DNA from 2 places in the Oceanobacillus sp. FSL W7-1304 genome. Region 1 is predicted to be linked to the other one. Evidence: riboswitches for the same ligand, from Rfam matches in the RefSeq annotation. Region 1 holds a riboswitch; the other holds the start of a gene.
What was found. Region 1 has a riboswitch for S-adenosylmethionine ahead of NYE61_RS16310 (O-acetylhomoserine aminocarboxypropyltransferase/cysteine synthase family protein). Riboswitches for the same ligand answer to the same signal wherever they lie in the genome.

Region 1 (4,187 bases):
CAGCTGGAAGTTCTTTATCCTTAACCCATAATGCATCAATAGGAGATGAAATTACAGATAATTCATTAGCTGGATCATCTTCTACAGAAATGATTTCAAAACCAAGTTTTTCTAAGGATTTCGTTTCGCTTTGATCAATCCCGATGCTAGCAATAACTTTTTTGCGAATACCTTCCTGACGATTAAATGGAGAGGAAAGCAAGCTTTTAATTACAGCGTCATTCGATTGTTGTGCAACTTGATTAACTCCTGTTGCTTGATCAATTGCTTGCTCTAAGTCTGCCAGAATATCTTCTACAGCTTCTAGTCCAATCGACAAGCGGACAAGCTCTTCAGTTACACCGCTTTTATTCAAATCTTCAGCATTTAGCTGCTGATGTGTCGTTGAAGCAGGATGGATGATTAAGGATTTAGCGTCTCCAACATTTGCTACATGTGACCATAGCTTCACATTGTCGATTAGCTTTCTACCTGCATCGCGTCCCCCTTTGATACCGAATGTAATAATCGATCCATAGCCGCTCTTGAAATATTTCTTAGCAAGCCCATGTGATGGATGTTCCTTTAAACCAGGGAAGCTGACCCATTCTACTGCTTCATGTTTTTGTAAATAGGCAGCAACTTTTTCTGCGTTCTGTGCGTGTCTTTCAATTCGTAAATGTAGCGTTTCTAGTCCTTGTAAAAATAAAAATGCACTTTGGGGGCTTAAGCATGCACCGATATCACGTAATAATTGAACACGAAGTTTTGTAATAAATGCTGTTGGACCAAGATCTTTATATTTTAAGCCGTGATATGTTTCGTCAGGCTCGGTGAAGCCAGGGAATCGATCGTTATTCCAGTCAAATCTTCCACCATCAACAACGACCCCGCCAATTGTCGTTCCGTGACCGCCGATCCATTTTGTTGCGGAATGAATAACAATATCTGCGCCCCAAGTGAGCGGTTTTGCGATATAAGGGGCAAAAGTATTATCAATAATTAATGGAATATCATGAGCATGTGCAATATCAGCAACAGCTTCTACATCAAATACGTAAAGACTTGGATTTGTGATGATTTCACCAAATATAGCTTTTGTTTTATCGGTAATCGCAGCTTCAAATTCCTCAGGTTTTGTACCATCAACAAATTTTACTGTAATCCCATAGCGTGGAAGGGTCGCTGCAAAGAGATTGTACGTACCGCCATATAGGTTGCTGTCCGCAATAATTTCATCCCCAGCTTCCGCGATATTCAAAATTGCTAGCGTAATAGCAGCCATTCCGGATGATGTTGCAACAGCACCAACCCCATCCTCCAGCTGAGCAACACGCTGTTCAAATGCATCAACCGTTGGATTCATAATACGAGAATATATATTACCTGATTCTGCTAAACCAAATAAGTTTTGTGCATGTTCTGTATCACGGAAAACATAAGAAGTTGTTTGATAGATTGGAACAGCACGCGCACCTGAAGTTGGGTCCGGCTGTTGACCACCATGAAGTAATACCGTTTCTGGCTGAAATTGTGACATAATAAAATTCCTCCTTGAAATGTTATGTTTTTTACTAGAAAACTATAAACTTTAATACCGTGGATCACTTGGCTACCGAAACAGCCACGTCCAGCTCCAGCGCTAAAGCTGTAGCGAGACTTCCCTCGCCTCCGTACGATAAAGAAGACTTGCCGACTGGCTAAGACATGAGGCCTAGTCGCACTTATACCCTTGTGGTGAAAGTCAACATTGACTCTAGGTAAAAGGATGGCCGACTAAAACCAGGCTACGCCTAACATCGGCATACCCCTAAAGGGGCGTGTTTCCTTTATCTCCTGCGGCTCAGTCCGTACGTCGCTAACCGGGCGCTTACGCTTTTGTGTTTGAAGAGGGAAAATGAAAAAGCCCTCTTCCTAAGAAGAGGGCGTATGTACGAACCGTTCCTCCTCTCATCTTCCAGGTTTTTACCCTGTAGGATTTAGCACCGTTACAAGCAGGTTAATGCTTTAAGGTTGCCGGGCTTCATAGGGCCTATTCCCTCCGCCGCTCTTGATAAGAGATGTTGCATTATTTAAGTTAGTGTGAGTATACAATGAATTCTATTATCTGTCAATGATGTTTTCTGAAAAGTTTAAATTAGGTTGAATGTAATTGCATGTTGCAGGATTTACCTAAAGCCAGAGATTCATTTTAATGTGTTCTCAAACGACGCTGCGAATTTTTATAAATAGACGCCATATATATAAATAAAGCAGTCCAAATAAAAGCAAACGTAACTAGATGTGCTTGTGAGAAGGGCTCTTTATAGAAAAACACACCAATTACAAGCATCATGGTAGGTGTGATATATTGCAGGAAACCTACCATGGCTAGAGGAATCTGCTTTGCACCACTGGAAAATAACAATAGTGGAACAGCGGTAGCAATACCCGCTCCAATTAAAAATAGGTTCGTAACTGTTATAAATGGTGTAAAAGTAAATGAACCGCTTGGAATAATCCATAAGTAAATAAGTGCGACTGGTGTAATAAGCAATGTTTCAATTGTCAGCCCGGAGATTGCGCTGACATTCACTGTTTTTTTCAGTAACCCGTATAATGCAAATGTGGTTGCTAGCAGCAGTGAAATCCATGGAAATACACCGTAACTGAATGTTAAGTAAAGCACACCAATTGCTGCTAAAATAAAGGAAAGTAATTGACCTTTCGTTACAGGTTCTTTCAAAATGATAATTCCTAGTAAAATACTAATAAGCGGGTTGATATAGTATCCAAGACTTGCTTGCAGGATATGTCCTTGAACAACTGCCCAAATAAATAGAAACCAGTTTAATGTAATCACAATCGCGGCAGCTGTGATCCCAAGTAATTGCTTTTTCTTTTTCATAATTTGTCGGCATTCCTGTATGAAGTTATTCCATTTACCAAGAAAAATGACAAGAAGCAGCATAAATACTGCTGACCATGCTATTCGATGTGCTAGAATTTCCCCAGCTGGAACATAATCAATTTGTTTCCAGTACATTGTAATAATCCCCCATAAGAGGTAGGCACTGAATGTATAGATGATGCCGGTTTTCGTATGCCGATTATCCATTATATTTTCCCTCCTAAGCGGATTTTTTGAACAACCTTTAACATTTCTATAATAGTAGATGGAATTTACCAATTTAGCAATCACTTAGCTTAGCTTAAGTTTTAGAAAACGCTTTCATAATCAAGTTTTATTCGATATGATAGATGTGAGCGTAAGAGACATCTATCAAGAGGGGGTTTGACGATGACACAAAAACAAAATCAAAAACGTATTGAAACGGCTGTCATCCATGAAGGCTATGATACTAAAGAAATGCTTGGGAGTCTTTCCACACCCATTTTTCAAACATCTACCTACACATTTGAAACTGCGGAGCAGGGGGAACGTCGCTTTGCCGGTGAGGAGTCGGGCTATATTTATTCTCGCCTGGGGAACCCAACCGTCCGTGTGCTTGAAGAGCGTATTGCGACTTTAGAAAAGGGAGAAGCTGGTCTTGCATTTGGATCGGGAATGGCGGCAGTGTCAGCTGTTCTCATTGCACTCACCAAAGCAAATGATCACATTATATGTTCATCGGGTTTATATGGATGTACGTTTGGATTTCTAACGATGATGCGAGAAAAGTATAATATAACTACTGATTTTTCGGAGATGAAATCAAAGGAAGAGCTTCGCAGTCTTATTCGGCCAGAAACGACCGTCATTTATGTAGAGACACCGATTAATCCAACGATGCGCTTAATCGATTTACAGCAGGTGGCAGAGGTTGCAAAGGAATACGGTATTCCGGTTGTAGTGGACAATACATTTTCTTCTCCTTATTTACAGCAACCATTGGAATTAGGGTGCGACATTGTCCTTCATAGTGCAACGAAATATATCGGCGGACATGGAGATGTAATTGCAGGTTTAGTCGTTGGCAAAAAATCCTTTATTGATATGCTTTCCAATACAACACAAAAAGATATCGGCGGGGTTATATCTCCATTTGATGCATGGCTTTTACTGCGTGGTTTAAAAACATTGGCGGTTCGTTTGGACCGTCACTGTGACAATGCCCGAAAAATTGTGGCACAGCTGAAGATGCACCGGCAAGTCGCTAACGTATATTATCCAGAAGATGACGACAATCCGGATCTTGCGATAATGGAAGGACAAATGAAACGTGGAG
Region 2 (4,187 bases), 1.9 Mb from region 1:
CGCGAGCAATAGCAAAATATGTTTCGAGGTTAACCTTTCCGCCATCATAGTTAAAACGATCTGGTACAACACCGAACATAGCGGAAGTATCTAGGACGTGATCGTATAGTGTAAAATCGCCAACCGGTACAAGATCGATACCAATTTCTTTTTGCTTTTTTAAGTTTGCGAATCTAATGGCATCAGTTTTCTCTAAAAGTTCCTTTTCGGATAATTGCTTATTCCAGTATCCTTCCAAGGCGCGCTTCCATTTTCTTTTCTTCCCGATTCTTGGGTAACCTAAGTTTGAGCTAATCACATTTGTCATTTCATTTCCTCCTCATTTGTTTTCATCTTAATTCTTCCTATAGGCTGTGCGGGGTTGCTGACAACACCTCCTCGAAGTTACTTTTGGGGACTTTTTCCTGGATATATTCAATAAGACGAATAATCATGTCATAACGTGCGAAAGGTGTAATTAAATAGATACCATGGAAATATCGTAAGGATACATCAATAAGTTCCTTTGCTATTGAAATCCCTTGTTCAATCGATTTGTCTCGATCGTTCGAGACAAAGCGCATTTTATCTCTAACATCGTCATTTAATTTAATTCCTGGTACTTCATTGTGGAGAAATTCAGCATTTCTTGTTGATGTCAACGGCATAATTCCTATATAAATAGGTGTTTGGATGTGCGCTGTTGCTTCATGCAGCTGTATGATTTGCTCCTTATTGAAGATCGGTTGTGTTAGAAAATAATCGGCACCATAGCTAATCTTTTTTTCCATTCGTTTGACTGCCTTATCAAGATGAGCCACATTTGGATTAAAAGCTGCACCAACTTTGAAAGAAGTTTTCCGTCGTAAGGAATTACCAGAAAAGGAAAGCCCTTTATTAAATTGCTTGATTAGTTTAATTAGATCGAACGATGTTACATCAAAAACAGAAGTGGCACCTGGGAAGTCGCCGATTTTCGTTGGGTCTCCCGTAATTGCCAAAATTTCATGAATCCCTAACGTGTCGAGTCCCATTAAATGGGATTGCAGCCCGATTAAATTACGATCGCGGCAAGTTAAGTGAACGAGAGGTCTTAGCCCAACCTCTTGTTTTATTTTTTCGGCGATCGCAATATTGCTAATTCTTGGTGATGCTAACGAGTTGTCAGCTAATGTAATTGCATCGACACCAGCCTTCTTTAATGCCTTCACGCCTTCCATATATGCGTCTGTTTGCAGATGCTTCGGAGCATCTAGCTCAACGATGATGGAATGTCTTTTCTTTACGATATCGACTAAAGGGGTCTCTTTAGTCGTCTGATTACGTGTTACTTCAATAGGGGAAGGCTTTCTAATAATCTTCTTTTCCGTTAATGGCTTTAAATTACGAACTCCTTGCGCTAATCCTTTGATATGCTCAGGGGTTGTTCCGCAGCAACCGCCAAGCAAGCGAACACCTTCATTGCGAAAATCTTCGGCGCATCGAGTGAAATAGTCAGGTTTATTTTCGTAAACGAGCTTGCCCTCGTGATAAGCTGGCAGACTAGCGTTTGGGTAAGCCGCTAAGAATGTCTTATCTGACAATGGAACATCTTTTAATGATTGCAGCATATGAAATGGACCTAAGTGACAGTTGACGCCAACAATATTACTACCCGTATCTTCTAGCCGTTGTAAAGCATCCTTTAGCTGGATACCATTTTCAAGAATACCTGGTACGTGCATGGAGACATTTGTGATAATCGGTATTGTTGTTTCTTCTCGGGCAATTTCTAATACGGTTAATAGCTCATCAAGATTGTAATAGGTTTCTAAAATAAGGCCATCTACACCTTCTAACAGTAAGCAATATAGCTGTTCTCGAAAGCTTCGTTTGATTTCTTCTTTTGTATCATTTAATGCTTGTGCGCCATGTATCCCTCCGATAGTTCCGAGAACAAAAGTGTCTTTTTTAGCAGCCTTTCTAGCAAGTTCCACTGCTTTGGTATTGATTTTTTTAACTTGATCTTCTAAGCCATAACGAGCAAGCTTAATGTAATTTGCTCCGTACGTATTGGTTTGGATTAAATCGGATCCCGCCTCAATATATGATCGATGAATACGGGTAATTTGTTCCTCATGTGTTAAATTCAATTCTTCAAAGCAACGGTCAACGCCGTATGAATACAGCAAAGTTCCCATTGCACCGTCACCAATAAGGATCCTTTCTTCAAGAGCACTTAATAAACTCATTTTTCTGTCCTCCTTTATCGTTAAAAGTAGCAATTACCTCATTTCATTTTCTTCACTACCTTTTAATTCACTCCTTTGAAGCTGTCATTAGTGGAAAATTGTATTCGTGGTGATAAGAAAAGGTGGGAAAACATAAAAAGACCCCTTCCGAAAAGAAGAGGTCATGTATGTATTATTCACTTTACTCTTCTTATCTACCAAGCATTAATGCTTGTTGGAATTAGCACAGTACTTAAAAAAGCCTGTTGCCGAGGTATCGTAGGGCCAAATCCCTCCACCTCTCTGGATAAGAAAATAACGAATATTCAGTTGTTAAATCCATTTTGCATAAATTTTATAGTTTTGTCAATTGTTTTATTAAATACATTTTTGTTATTATTAAAACAAATTTGTGGTGTTGCTAAGATATGTGCATTTTTAGGATACAATATAAAATAATATGAATGAAAGGTTCATTCATTAAATGTGTTTTATTCAAATTTCATGTCATTTATTTTGTTTTATATCCAAGTAAAAAGGAGGTTTTATCTTTGCAAGTGAGAATGGAATTAACATATCGTACAAAAAAGGGATTAGAGACGATGCTTAGCTCAGATATGATGCAAGCTGGACAAGCCGTCATCATTGCTGAAGACATGGAGAAAACTGGAAGAATCAAGCAATTAACATTTATTGATAGCAATGATAGAAGCTGGACCTATAAGCAATTAAAGAAATACATGGAAGAAATTAAAACGGAACCGCATGATATAACTGTCTATTTTGATGGTGGATTTGACTTGAAGACAGATAAAGCAGGTCTTGGCTGTGTCATTTACTATGAGCAAAATGAAAAGGCCTATCGGATAAGAAAAAATGCTTTAGTGGAAGGCCTTATAAATAATAATGAAGCAGAATATGCGGCGCTTCATTTAGGATTAACTGAATTAGAGCTATTAGGTGTGCACCACTTACCAGTAACATTTGTTGGAGATTCAAAGGTTGTCATTCATCAGTTGGATGGGGAATGGCCATGCTATGAAAAGGAGCTATCAGCATGGATTAATCGGATTGAACAAAAGTTAGAACAGCTTGGAATTGCCCCAACTTATAAAGATGTGTCCCGGAAAATGAACCGTGAGGCTGATCAATTAGCAACACAGGCCCTACAAGAGATTGAAATTATGAGTCATCGTGAGCGCTGATAGATAATCAATCATACAGACAAATTAGCTAATCCGGTAGTTTAGAAAACCTTTCCATCTAACTTCAAATGAGTTGTTTTTCGTAATACATTATATTATCATTTAACTGTTGTTTAATTTAAAAAATAATAGTTGTGCACTATTTCACGAAGCAGTACAGTATAAAATTTTGGTAGTTGTAAAGGAGCAGGGCATTGAATATAGGGATTGATAAGATAGGTTTTTATACACCGCATTTATATGTAGATATGAACAAATTAGCTGTTGCAAGAGACATAGAGCCGGAAAAGTTCACCGTTGGAATTGGACAGGAAAAAATGGCGATTCCGCCTATTACACAAGACCCGGTTACATTGGCTGCGAACGCTGCACTTGGGATTTTAAACGAGGCAGATAAAGAGAAAATCGATTTTGTTATTTTTGGTACCGAATCAGGTATTGATAACTCGAAGTCTGCAGGGGTCTATGTACATAATTTACTTGGGTTAAATCCCCATGCACGTACTGTTGAAATGAAGCAGGCATGCTACGGTGCAACTGCTGGAATTCAATTGGCAAAAGGGCATATTGCATTAAATCCGGAAAGCAAGGTATTGGTAATAGGTTCTGATATCGCGAGGTACGGTCTAAATACCGCCGGTGAATCCACACAAGGTGCAGGAGCAGTTGCGATGGTGATTAGTGCAAATCCAAGAATCATGGTCCTTGAAGAGCATAGTGCTTATTTTACAAATGACATTATGGATTTCTGGAGACCGATTTACTCTGACAAAGCGTTTGTTGATGGAAAGTT

Region 2: another riboswitch for S-adenosylmethionine. It lies ahead of NYE61_RS04765 (bifunctional homocysteine S-methyltransferase/methylenetetrahydrofolate reductase); the one in region 1 lies ahead of NYE61_RS16310 (O-acetylhomoserine aminocarboxypropyltransferase/cysteine synthase family protein).

Annotation. Positions count from the first base shown of each region.
Region 1 covers NZ_CP150211.1:3,249,090-3,253,276, forward strand. Annotated here, with positions in the region: gene NYE61_RS16310 (O-acetylhomoserine aminocarboxypropyltransferase/cysteine synthase family protein) at 1-1,519, opposite strand, end outside; SAM riboswitch class I at 1,927-2,039, opposite strand; gene rarD (EamA family transporter RarD) at 2,171-3,076, opposite strand; gene megL (methionine gamma-lyase) at 3,260-4,187, shown strand, end outside.
Region 2 covers NZ_CP150211.1:934,958-939,144, reverse strand. Annotated here, with positions in the region: gene metE (5-methyltetrahydropteroyltriglutamate--homocysteine S-methyltransferase) at 1-307, opposite strand, end outside; gene NYE61_RS04765 (bifunctional homocysteine S-methyltransferase/methylenetetrahydrofolate reductase) at 345-2,210, opposite strand; SAM riboswitch class I at 2,398-2,503, opposite strand; gene NYE61_RS04760 (reverse transcriptase-like protein) at 2,741-3,394, shown strand; gene NYE61_RS04755 (hydroxymethylglutaryl-CoA synthase) at 3,589-4,187, shown strand, end outside.